Regions from separate parts of the Pseudomonas paraeruginosa genome, predicted to be linked through region 1. Evidence: predicted binding sites of a transcription regulator. Region 1 holds the regulator's gene; each other region holds the start of a gene.
The links. Region 1 encodes sigma-54, which starts transcription at its own class of promoters, with help from an activator protein. Its sites were predicted from a motif close to ANTGGCATNNANNTTGCTNT; they were not measured.
Positions count from the first base shown of each region.

Region 2: the regulator sigma-54 is predicted to act here: its motif matches at 1,737-1,756, upstream of B7D75_RS16095 (CmpA/NrtA family ABC transporter substrate-binding protein).
Region 3: the regulator sigma-54 is predicted to act here: its motif matches at 1,738-1,757, upstream of glnK (P-II family nitrogen regulator).

Region 1 covers NZ_CP020560.1:4,838,310-4,842,516, forward strand. Annotated here, with positions in the region: gene lptC (LPS export ABC transporter periplasmic protein LptC) at 1-243, shown strand, start outside; gene lptA (lipopolysaccharide transport periplasmic protein LptA) at 230-757, shown strand; gene lptB (LPS export ABC transporter ATP-binding protein) at 757-1,482, shown strand; gene B7D75_RS22955 (RNA polymerase factor sigma-54) at 1,709-3,202, shown strand; gene hpf (ribosome hibernation-promoting factor, HPF/YfiA family) at 3,280-3,588, shown strand; gene ptsN (PTS IIA-like nitrogen regulatory protein PtsN) at 3,602-4,066, shown strand; gene rapZ (RNase adapter RapZ) at 4,068-4,207, shown strand, end outside.
Region 2 covers NZ_CP020560.1:3,409,984-3,414,190, reverse strand. Annotated here, with positions in the region: gene B7D75_RS16100 (ANTAR domain-containing response regulator) at 1-426, opposite strand, end outside; gene B7D75_RS16095 (CmpA/NrtA family ABC transporter substrate-binding protein) at 443-1,651, opposite strand; gene acnB (bifunctional aconitate hydratase 2/2-methylisocitrate dehydratase) at 1,828-4,207, opposite strand, start outside.
Region 3 covers NZ_CP020560.1:5,782,810-5,787,016, forward strand. Annotated here, with positions in the region: gene B7D75_RS27370 (ammonium transporter) at 1-1,131, opposite strand, end outside; gene glnK (P-II family nitrogen regulator) at 1,172-1,510, opposite strand; gene B7D75_RS27380 (accessory factor UbiK family protein) at 1,950-2,210, shown strand; gene B7D75_RS27385 (YifB family Mg chelatase-like AAA ATPase) at 2,254-3,747, shown strand; gene betT (choline BCCT transporter BetT) at 3,873-4,207, shown strand, end outside.

The sequences.
Region 1 (4,207 bases):
GGCAAGGAAGTCGAACTGATCGACGACGTGCGCGTCGCGCGCACCGATGCCAAGGGCCAGCCAAGCATCCTCACCACCACCCGGCTGACCGTATTCCCCGACAAGAATTATGCACAGACCGAGCAAGCCGTTAAAATCGACGCGGCCAATGGAGTGACGACGGCTGTTGGAATGAAAGCGTATCTGAAAGACAGCCGGATGCACCTGCTGTCCAACGTAAGAGGTCAGCATGAGGTTCGTTAACACCCTCCCCCTTGTATTCGGTCTGACTGCCGTCCTCGGCAGTTCCCTGGCATGGGCCCTGCCCTCGGATCGCGAGCAACCGATCCGCGTCCAGGCCGACAGCGCCGAACTGGATGACAAGCAAGGCGTCGCGGTCTACCGCGGCGATGTCGTGGTGACCCAGGGCAGCACCAGGCTGACCGGTAACACCGTGACCCTGAAACGGGACAAGAACGGCGACGTCGAGGTGGTGACCTCGGTCGGCAGGCCCGCCTACTACGAGCAGAAGCCCGCGCCTGACAAGGACGTGACCAAGGCCTACGGCCTGACCATCCAGTACTTCGTCACGCAGAACCGGGTCGTGCTGATCGACCAGGCCAAGGTGATCCAGGAAGGCAACACCTTCGAAGGCGAGAAGATCGTCTACGACACCCAGCGCCAGATCGTCAACGCCGGCCGCGCCACCGGTTCCCAGGTGACCAGTCCGCGCCCGCGCATCGACATGGTCATCCAGCCGAAGAAAAAGGCCCAGTAATGGCAACGCTCAGAGCCCAGCACCTGGCCAAAAGCTATAAAGGCCGGCAAGTCGTCCGCGACGTCAGCATGTCCATCGATAGCGGGCAGATCGTCGGCCTCCTCGGCCCGAACGGTGCCGGCAAGACCACCTGCTTCTACATGATCGTCGGCCTGGTGCAGGCCGACCAGGGCGTGGTCCGCATCGACGAGCAGAACGTCACCCACCTGCCGATGCACGGGCGGGCGCGCGCCGGTATCGGCTACCTGCCGCAGGAGGCCTCGATCTTCCGCAAGCTGTCGGTGTCCGACAACATCATGGCGATCCTCGAGACCCGCAGCGACCTCGATCGCAACGGACGCAAGGACGCCCTGGAAGGCTTGCTGCAGGAGTTCCACATCCACCATATCCGCGACAACCTCGGCATGAGCCTGTCCGGCGGCGAGCGACGCCGGGTGGAAATCGCCCGGGCCCTGGCCAGCGCGCCGAAGTTCATCCTCCTCGACGAACCCTTCGCCGGCGTGGACCCGATATCGGTCGGCGACATCAAGCAGATCATCCATCACCTGAAGGCAAAGGGTATCGGCATCCTCATCACCGACCACAACGTCCGCGAGACCCTGGACATCTGCGAAACGGCGTATATCGTCAATGATGGGCAGTTGATCGCGGAAGGCGATGCCGAGAGCATCCTCGCCAACGACCTGGTCAAGGAAGTCTACCTGGGGCACGAGTTCCGCCTCTGAAGAAATCTCCTACCGTGCCCTCCGGCCCTGCCGGAGCGGTTTCGCACGTCCCCGGTTTTTACGGGTAGAGGTGTCGCCACGGGCGGATGATTTATTCGGAGCAACCCTAGGCAAAGTACGAAAATTCAGGCATATAATTTGCTTCCTGGCGGTGCCGCCACCTCGGCACCCGTAGTAGTGGATGGTGCCATCCGGTACCAGCGAATAAGGTACTAAGCCCTCAGCCATGAAACCATCGCTAGTCCTCAAGATGGGCCAGCAGCTGACGATGACGCCTCAGCTGCAACAGGCCATACGCCTCCTCCAGCTCTCCACCCTGGACCTCCAGCAGGAAATCCAGGAAGCGCTGGAATCCAATCCCATGCTCGAACGCCAGGAAGACGGCGACGATTTCGACGGCAGCGACCCGCTCGCCGATGGCGCCGAACAGGCAACCAGCGCGCCGCAGGAGAGCGCCCTCCAGGAAAGCACCACGCCCAGCGTAGAAAGCCTCGACGACGACCAGTGGAGCGAGCGCATCCCCAGCGAACTGCCGGTGGATACCGCCTGGGAGGACATCTACCAGACCAGCGCCAGCAGCCTGCCCAGCAGCGACGACGACGAATGGGACTTCACCGCGCGCACCAGCAGCGGCGAGAGCCTGCACAGCCACCTGCTCTGGCAGGTGAACCTGGCGCCGATGTCGGACACCGACCGCATGATCGCGGTGACCATCATCGACAGCATCAACAATGACGGCTATCTGGAGGAGTCCCTCGAGGAGATCCTCGCCGCCCTCGATCCGGAGCTGGACGTCGAGCTCGACGAAGTCGAAGTCGTGCTGCGCCGCATCCAGCAGTTGGAGCCCGCCGGCATCGGCGCCCGCAACCTGCGCGAGTGCCTGTTGCTGCAACTGCGCCAGCTGCCACCCGCCACGCCCTGGCTGGACGAAGCCCTGCGCCTGGTTTCCGACTACCTCGACCTGCTCGGCGGCCGCGACTACGGCCAGTTGATGCGGCGCATGAAGCTCAAGGAAGACGAGTTGCGCCTGGTCATCGAGTTGATCCAGTGCCTGCATCCACGGCCCGGCTCGCAGATCGAGTCGAGCGAGGCCGAATACATCGTCCCGGACGTCATCGTGCGCAAGGACAACGAGCGCTGGCTGGTGGAACTGAACCAGGAGGCGATGCCACGCCTGCGTGTCAACGCCACCTATGCCGGCATGGTCCGCCGTGCCGACAGCAGTGCCGACAATACCTTCATGCGCAACCAGTTGCAGGAAGCGCGCTGGTTCATCAAGAGCCTGCAGAGCCGCAACGAGACCCTGATGAAGGTGGCGACGCAGATCGTCGAACACCAGCGTGGCTTTCTCGACTACGGCGAGGAAGCCATGAAGCCGCTGGTCCTGCACGACATCGCCGAAGCGGTGGGCATGCACGAGTCGACCATTTCGCGGGTCACCACGCAGAAGTACATGCATACGCCGCGCGGTATTTTCGAGCTGAAATATTTCTTTTCAAGTCACGTCAGCACCGCCGAAGGCGGGGAATGCTCGTCCACCGCGATCCGCGCGATCATCAAGAAACTGGTGGCCGCGGAAAATGCGAAAAAGCCATTGAGCGACAGCAAGATCGCTGGTTTACTGGAGGCACAGGGCATTCAAGTGGCTCGCCGCACCGTCGCCAAGTACCGCGAATCCCTGGGCATAGCCCCTTCGAGCGAGCGCAAGCGACTGGTGTGACGTTGATCCACGCCAAGGTGTTCCGGAGGCAGGTTGCTAACCTGCCACTTACACACGGGCAACAAGGAGAACGCGGTATGCAAGTCAACATCAGTGGCCATCAACTGGATGTGACCGACGCCCTGCGCGACTATGTCGGCGAGAAACTGAGCCGTCTGGAGCGCCATTTCGACAAGATCACCAATGTGCAGGTGATCATGGAGGTCGAGAAACTGAAGCAGAAGATCGAAGCCACCCTGCGCGTCGCCGGTGGCGAGATCGTGGCCAATGCGGAACATGAGGACATGTACGCGGCCATCGACCTGCTGATCGACAAACTCGACCGTCAACTGATCAAACACAAAGAGAAGTACCTCGAACGGCAGCAAGGCGTAGGCGCCCGCTGATCTCCCCTCCCCTATGATCCGACTTGAGCAAATCCTGACCCCCGGCCGTTCCCTCGTGAACGTGCCGGGCGGCAGCAAGAAACGCGTCCTCGAACAAATCGCCAACCTGGTAGCCAGGGAGCTGCCGGAATTCGACGCCCAGGACATCTTCGAAAACCTGGTGGCCCGGGAAAAGCTCGGCTCCACTGGCTTCGGCAATGGCATCGCCATTCCACACTGCCGCCTGGCCGGCTGCCAGAGCCCGATCAGCGCCGTGCTGCATCTGGATGCCCCGGTGGACTTCGACGCGCTGGACGGCGCGCCGGTCGACCTGGTCTTCGTCCTCCTGGTACCGGAGGCCGCGACCGAAGAACACCTCGAACTGCTCCGGCAGATCGCCGCCATGCTCGACCGTGCCGACGTACGCGAGCGCCTGCGCAGCGCTCCCAGTGCCGAAGCGCTTTATCAGATCGTGGTAGACGTACAGAACGGGCAATGACATGCGCCTGATCATCGTCAGTGGCCGCTCGGGGTCGGGCAAGAGCACCGCCCTGAACGTCCTCGAAGACAACGGCTTCTATTGCATCGACAACCTGCCCGCCAGCCTGCTTCCCGACCTGGCGCAACGCGCGCTGCTGCA
Region 2 (4,207 bases), 1.4 Mb from region 1:
GCGCTTGCGTTCCGCCAGCTGTGCCTCGCGCGCCTGGAGCTGGGCGCGCAGGGCCTGGTCGCTCTCGAAGCGCGCCATGGCCACGTCGAGGATCGGTTGCAGGCGGCTGGCCTGGATGCCTTCGACGATGTAGGCGCTGACCCCGGACTGGATCGCGCGGCGCATCACGCCCGGGTCGTGTTCGTCGGTGAACATCACGATCGGTCGCGGCTGGTCGCGACTTAGCAGGCAGACCTGTTCCATCACGTCGCGGCCCGGGGACTCGGTGTCGATCAGGATCACGTCCGGACGCAATGTTTCGACGCGGGCCGGAAGGTCGACGGTCAGCCCCGATTCGTCGACCACCTCGAAACCGCTCTCGAGCAGGGCGGTCCTGAGGCGTCCGACCTTCTTCGGGGTATCGTTGATCAGCAGGATACGCAGCATGGCGGGCGCACCAGGGTCAGAGGACGATGCCCTGGCCGGCGTCGGCCAGGGCATGGATCGGGAAGCTGCGGGCGTAGCCGGCGGGGTCGCTGCCGTCCCAGGTGCGGCCGTCCATCAGCGTCGAACTGCGCATGTCGCCGCCCTCCATGTTCAGGCCGAGGGCGCTGGCGGCGTCGCGATACAGCGCGGTCTGCTGCACCGCGCGAGCGATGGCCAGGTAGTCCGGGTCCTCGCGCAGCAGGCCCCAGCGGCGGAACTGGGTCATGAACCACAGGCCGTCGGAGAGCCAGGGCCGGTTGACCGCGCCCTCGCCGAAGAAACGCAGCGGATGGGGATCCTGCCAGGCGTTGCCGAGGCCATCCTGGTAGCGGCCGAGGAAGCGCGGCTGGATCGCGCCGAGCGGCGCGTCTACATAGTCGCGGCCACTGATCAGCTGCGCGGTGCCCAGGCGGTTCTCGGCGTTCCGTTCGATGAAGCGGCTGGCGTCGAGGACCGCCATCACCAGCGCGCGGGCAGTGTTCGGATGGGTGTCGACGAAGGCGCGGGTGGCGCCGAGGACCTTTTCCGGGTGGTCCGGCCAGATCGCCTGGCTGGTGGCGATGGTGAAGCCCTGGCCCTGCTCCACGGCCAGGGCGCCCCAGGGGCCGCCGGCGCAGAAACCGTCGATGCGCCCGGCCTGGAGGTGGCTGACCATCTGCGCCGGCGGAACCACCACGCTGTGCACGTCGTGCAGCGGATCCAGGCCGATGCTCGCCAGCCAATAGTTCAGCCACAGGGCGTGGGTGCCGGTGGGAAAGGTCTGCGCCAGGGTCAGGCATGCACCATTCTGGCGCCGATGGCGGAGCAGTGCCTCGGGACTGGTCACGCCCGCGCGCTTCAGCGATTCGGAAAGATTGATCGCCTGGCCGTTCTGGCACAAACCCATGAGTACCGCCATATCGCGCGGCGGGCTGCCGCCGAGACCCAGCTGCACGCCGTAGACCAGGCCGTAGAGGCACTGGGCGGCGTCCAGTTCGCCATTCAGCAGCTTGTCGCGCAGGGTGGCCCAGGACGGCTGGCGCCTGAGGTTGAGGGTCAGGCCGTAGGGTTGGGCGAAGCCCTGGGTGGCGGCGACGATCAGCGAGGCCGAGTCGGTCAGCGCCATGAAGCCGATGTCCAGGGCGCTCTTTTCCGGTGCGTCGGAGCCGCCGACCCAGGCCTGGTTGCGTATCGCTCTGTCTGTCATCGTCACCTCGTATACGGCGGGGCGGTACGCTCGCCCCTTGTCCGGCGTGCAGGCGCCATCGCTGGCGCGCACCATCGCCGGGGCAGCAGCAAGCGCTATGCCAGGAGGCGGCGGACCTTCGCGCGGGCAAGAAAAAGCCCCGCACGGGGCGGGGCTTCTTCGACGCGTCGCTGGGATCAGGCCTGGACGACCGGGATCTTGGCGTTCGCGGCCGCTTCGCGGAACTCGGCGATCTGGTCGAAGCTCAGGTAGCGGTAGACGTCGGCAGCCATGCTGTCGATGTCCTTCGCGTAGGCCATGTACTCCTCGACGGTCGGCAGCTTGCCGAGGATCGAGGAGACCGCCGCCAGCTCGGCCGAGGCCAGGAACACATCGGTGGCGTCGCCCAGACGGTTCGGGAAGTTGCGGGTCGAGGTGGAGACCACGGTGGAGCCGGTCTGGACGCGAGCCTGGTTGCCCATGCACAGCGAGCAGCCCGGCATTTCCATGCGCGCGCCAGCCTTGCCGTAGATGCCGTAGTAGCCTTCCTCGGTCAGCTGGTGGGCGTCCATCTTGGTCGGCGGGGCCAGCCACAGACGGGTCGGGATACCGCCCTTGACCTTGTCAAGCAGCTTGCCGGCGGCGCGGAAGTGACCGATGTTGGTCATGCAGGAGCCGATGAACACCTCGTCGATCTTGCGGCCCTGTACGCTCGACAGCAGGCGCGCGTCGTCCGGGTCGTTCGGCGCGCAGAGCACGGGCTCCTTGACGTCGGCCAGGTCGATCTCGATCACCGCGGCGTACTCGGCATCCTTGTCGGCTTCCAGTAGCTCCGGCTTGGCCAGCCAGGCTTCCATCGCCTGGGCGCGACGCTCCAGGGTGCGCGGGTCGCCGTAGCCTTCGCCGATCATCCAGCGCAGCAGGGTGATGTTGGACTTCAGGTACTCGGCGATCGCCTGTTCCGGCAGCTTGATGGTGCAGCCGGCGGCGGAACGCTCGGCCGAGGCGTCGGACAGCTCGAAGGCCTGCTCCACGGTCAGGTCGTTGAGGCCTTCGATCTCGAGGATGCGGCCGGAGAAGATGTTCTTCTTGCCTTTCTTCTCGACGGTCAGCAGGCCCTGCTGGATCGCGTAGTAGGGGATCGCATGGACCAGGTCACGCAGGGTGATGCCCGGTTGCAGCTTGCCCTTGAAGCGCACCAGCACCGACTCCGGCATGTCCAGCGGCATCACCCCGGTGGCGGCGGCGAAGGCCACCAGGCCGGAGCCGGCCGGGAAGGAGATGCCGATCGGGAAGCGGGTGTGCGAGTCGCCGCCGGTGCCGACGGTATCGGGCAGCAGCATGCGGTTCAGCCAGCTGTGGATGATGCCGTCGCCCGGACGCAGGGACACGCCGCCGCGGGTCATGATGAAGTCGGGCAGGGTGTGGTGGGTCTTGACGTCGATCGGCTTCGGATAGGCCGCGGTGTGGCAGAAGGACTGCATCACCAGGTCGGCGGAGAAGCCGAGGCAGGCGAGGTCTTTCAGCTCGTCGCGGGTCATCGGGCCGGTGGTGTCCTGGGAGCCGACGGTGGTCATCTTCGGTTCGCAGTAGGTGCCCGGACGCACGCCCTGACCTTCCGGCAGGCCGCAGGCGCGACCGACCATCTTCTGCGCCAGGGTGAAGCCCTTGCCGCTGTCGGCCGGGGCTTCCGGCTTGCGGAACAGGTCGGAGGCGCCCAGGCCCAGCTCGGCGCGGGCCTTCTCGGTCAGGCCACGGCCGACGATCAGCGGAATACGGCCGCCGGCGCGGACTTCGTCGAGCAGGACCGGGGTCTTCAGCTCGAAGGTGGTGACCACTTCGCCGCTGTCGTGGCGAACGACCTTGCCTTCATAGGGGTACACGTCGATGACGTCGCCCATGGCCAGGTTGGTGCAGTCGAACTCGATCGGCAGGGCGCCGGCATCTTCCATGGTGTTGTAGAAGATCGGCGCGATCTTGGTGCCGAAGCAGAAGCCGCCGGCACGCTTGTTCGGCACGAACGGAATGTCGTCGCCGAAGAACCACAGCACCGAGTTGGTGGCGGACTTGCGCGAGGAGCCGGTGCCGACCACGTCGCCGACGTAGGCGACCGGGAAGCCCTTGGCCTTGACCGCTTCGATCTGCTTCAGCGGACCGACCGAGCCCGGCTGGACCGGCTCGATGCCGTCGCGGGCCATCTTCAGCATGGCCAGGGCGTGCAGCGGGATGTCCGGGCGCGACCAGGCGTCGGGGGCGGGGGAGAGGTCGTCGGTGTTGGTTTCGCCGGGGACCTTGAACACGGTGAGGGTCAGCTTTTCCGGGACTTCCGGCTTGGCCTTGAACCACTCGCCATCGGCCCAGGACTGCAGCACGGACTTGGCCGCGGCATTGCCCTTCTTGGCGCGTTCGGCGACGTCGTGGAAGGCGTCGAACATCAGCAGGGTGTGCTTCAGCTGATCGGCGGCGATGCTGGCCAGTTCGGCATCGTCCAGCACCTCGACCAGGGTGGCGATGTTGTAGCCGCCCTGCATGGTGCCCAGCAGCTCGACGGCACGTTGCTTGTCGATAAGGGGGGAG
Region 3 (4,207 bases), 940 kb from region 1:
GCCGCCTAGCGACGGCGCCGCGAAGATCCCGGTGAGCAACGCACCGACGATACCGCCGACCGCATGCACGCCGAAGGCGTCGAGCGAATCGTCGTACTTCAGCGCGCGCTTGAGACTGGTGGCGGCGAAGAAGCAGATCACCCCGGAGGCCAGGCCGATGACCAGCGCGCCCATCGGGCCGGCGGTGCCGGCGGCCGGAGTGATGGCCACCAGGCCGGCGACCACCCCGGAGGCGATGCCCAGGGCGCTCGGCTTACCGTGGGTGATCCACTCGGCGAACATCCAGGCCAGCGCCGCCGCGGCGGTGGCGATCTGGGTCACCAGCATGGCCATCCCGGCGGTGCCGTTGGCGGCAGCGGCGGAACCGGCATTGAAGCCGAACCAGCCGATCCACAGCATGGCCGCGCCGACCAGGGTGTAGCCGAGGTTGTGCGGCGCCATCGGAGTGGTCGGGTAGCCCTTGCGCTTGCCCAGCACCAGGCAGGCGACCAGGCCGGCGATACCGGCGTTGATGTGCACCACGGTGCCGCCGGCGAAGTCCAGCACGCCCCAGTCCCACATCAGGGCGCCGTCGCCGCTCCAGACCATGTGCGCGATCGGCGCGTAGACCACGGTGAACCAGACCGCCATGAAGATCAGCATCGCCGAGAACTTCATGCGCTCGGCGAAGGCACCGACGATCAGCGCCGGGGTGATGATCGCGAAGGTCAGCTGGAAGGTGATGAACACGCTTTCCGGGAACAGCGCGCTGGCGGAAGTCAGGCCGGTGGTGGTCAGGCCGCTGAGGAACGCCTTGTCCAGCCCGCCGACGAAGGAGTTGAAATTGAGAACGCCCTTTTCCATCCCGGCGGTGTCGAACGCCAGGCTGTAGCCGTAGACCACCCAGAGGATGGTGATCAGGCCGGTGATGGCGAAGCACTGCATCATGATCGACAGCACGTTCTTCGCTCGCACCATGCCGCCATAGAACAGCGCCAGGCCGGGAATGGTCATGAGCAGGACGAGCGCAGTGGAGATCAGCATCCAGGCGGTGTCGCCACTGTTCAGGACGGGCTCCTCGGCGGCCAGGGCGACGCCCGGCAAAGCGAGGGACAATAGGGCTCCTAGCCCTGCGATCTTGCGCAGAGTCATGTTGGTATTCTCCTGGGGCTTTTTGGGGGTTCGGTTGGGCTTAGATCGCGTCGGTATCGGTTTCGCCGGTACGGATGCGGATGGCCTGTTCCAGGTTCACCACGAAGATCTTGCCGTCACCGATCTTGCCGGTGTTGGCCGCCTTGGTGATCGCCTCGATGACGCGGTCCAGCTGGTCGTCGGCGATCGCCACGTCGATCTTCACCTTGGGCAGGAAGTCGACCACGTACTCGGCGCCGCGATACAGTTCGGTGTGGCCCTTCTGCCGGCCGAAACCCTTGACCTCGGTCACCGTGATGCCCTGCACACCGATCTCGGACAACGACTCGCGGACGTCGTCCAACTTGAACGGCTTGATGATGGCAGTGACTAGCTTCATGAAACTCTCTCCCGTGTTTGGTGGACTCGCCCCAGGAAAACGAACCCGAGGACAGTCTAAGCGCAGTGTCTGGCTTTGTAACGCGCCGGTCCCTCTGGGAAGCACGATCGGAGGCCTCCGCCCCGACCTGGCCCTGTTGCGGCCGTTCGATGCCGCGACCCGCCGGCCTCCCGCAACCGCCTCATCTGCCGCACCGGTACTGCTTCAGTGCACGCCTCATCCGGGCCAAAGCAGAAAGCTTGCCAGCTCCGGCAAATCCGCCGATTTTCAAGCCCTTAGCGGTAAACCCAGGTGTCACGCGGCTTGCCGGCCCGCAGGCAGCGCACCAAATCGGCGCAGTGGCGCTCCGACGGTTGCGCAAAAAGTGTGCAACCGCCCTTCCGCGAGCCACTCCGACATCGTGCTAGACTGCCGCCCACTCGTTACCGGAACCCTCGCCATGCTGCCGCCCAAAGCCGTCTTCGAAGCCCTCAGCCAACAAGCCAGCCGCCTGTTCGCCGGCGAATCGCCGTTGCCCAGGGCCGAGCTGGAGTCGCAGTTCCGCGCCCTGATGCAGAGCGCCTTCGGCAAGCTCGACCTGGTCAGCCGCGAGGAATTCGACAGCCAGATGCTGGTCCTCGCCCGCACCCGCGCGCGCCTGGAAGCCCTGGAGGCCAAGGTGGCGGAACTCGAAAGCAAGCTGACGCCGCCCGCCGACTGATCCGCCAACCTCCTGCGAGCGGCGTGAGATCAAGGAGCGATCCATGTCCCTGGCGATTGTCCATAGCCGAGCCCAGGTCGGCGTCGAAGCACCCTGCGTCAGCGTCGAGGCGCACCTGGCCAACGGCCTGCCCTCGCTGACCCTGGTCGGCCTGCCGGAGACCGCGGTACGCGAGAGCAAGGACCGCGTGCGCAGCGCCCTGCTCAACGCCGGCTTCGACTTTCCCGCCCGGCGCATCACCCTCAACCTCGCCCCCGCCGACCTGCCCAAGGACGGCGGCCGCTTCGACCTGGCCATCGCCCTCGGCATCCTCTCCGCCAGCGGCCAGTTGCCCGGCGCCGCCCTCGCTGGCCTGGAGTGCCTTGGCGAGCTGGCCCTGTCCGGCGCGATCCGACCGGTACGGGGCGTATTGCCGGCCGCGATGGCGGCGCGCGACGCAAGACGAGTTCTGGTGGTGCCGAAGGAAAATGCCGAAGAAGCCAGCCTGGCCAGCGGCCTGACGGTGTACGCGGTCGAGCACCTGCTGGAGATCGCCGGGCACCTCTCCGGCCAGTCGCCGCTGTCGCCCTACCAGGCGCGCGGGCTGCTCCGCGAACCGTGCCCCTATCCCGACCTGGCCGAGGTACAGGGCCAGGCAACGGCCAAGCGCGCCCTGCTGGTTGCCGCCGCCGGCGCGCACAACCTCCTGTTCAGCGGCCCGCCGGGCACCGGCAAGACGCTCCTGGCCAGCCGCCTGCCCGGCCTGCTGCCGACGCTCGGCGAGGACGAGGCGCTGGAGGTCGCGGCGATCCATTCGGTGGCCAGCCACGTCCCGCTCAGCCACTGGCCGCAGCGGCCGTTCCGCCAGCCACACCACTCCGCCTCGGCACCGGCGCTGGTCGGCGGCGGCAGCCGCCCGCAGCCGGGCGAGATCACCCTGGCGCACCAGGGCGTGCTGTTCCTCGACGAACTGCCGGAGTTCGACCGCAAGGTCCTGGAAGTGCTGCGCGAGCCGCTGGAAAGCGGCGAGATCGTCATCGCCCGAGCCAACGGCCGGGTGCGCTTTCCCGCGCGCTTCCAACTGGTGGCGGCGATGAACCCCTGCCCCTGCGGCTACCTCGGCGATCCCAGCGGCCGCTGCCGCTGCACCCCGGAGCAGGTCCAGCGCTATCGCGGCAAGCTCTCCGGACCGCTGCTCGAGCGCATCGACCTGCACGTCAGCGTGCTCCGCGAAAGCACCAGCCTGCAGCCGGGCCGCGGCGAAACCACCACCCGCGAGGTCAGCGAGCGGGTCAGCGCCGCACGGCAACGGCAACTGGCCCGCCAGGGCTGTGCCAACGCCCACCTCGACCTGCTGGGCATGCACCGCAACTGTGCGCTCGCCGAAGCGGACCGTCGCTGGCTGGAGGCTGCCGGAGAGCGCCTGGAACTTTCCTTGCGCGCCTTGCATCGCATACTCAAGGTAGCCCGGACGCTGGCCGATCTGGACGAAAGGCAGCACATCGAGCGCCAGCACCTCGCGGAAGCCCTGCAATACCGGCCGTCAGCGTCAGGTTGAGGCCCTGACAATTCATCAAAACTATCGATCCTATCCGCTCGAATCAGATTAGCTATCAGAATGTGTTAGGCTGTTTCGTCTTCCGCCTTCGGCGGGCAATCCGATCACAAGGAGAGCTAGCGTATATGGAGACACCCACCGCACCCCGGAGCACCCTGAACCCTCCGGTTTTCTTTACCTCCGCCGCCCTGATCCTGGCCCTGGTGCTGTTCACCGTCCTGCTCCAGGAAGAAGCGCAATCGCTGTTCAACCACGTCCAGCAGTGGATCATCACCAACGCCAGCTGGTTCTACGTCCTCGCCGTGGCGCTGATCCTGATCAGCGTGGTGTTCCTCGCCGTGAGTCGCTACGGCGACATCAAGCTCGGCCCCGATCACAGCCGGCCCGACTACCGCAACACCACCTGGTTCGCCATGCTGTTTTCCGCCGGCATGGGCATCGGCCTGATGTTCTTCGGCGT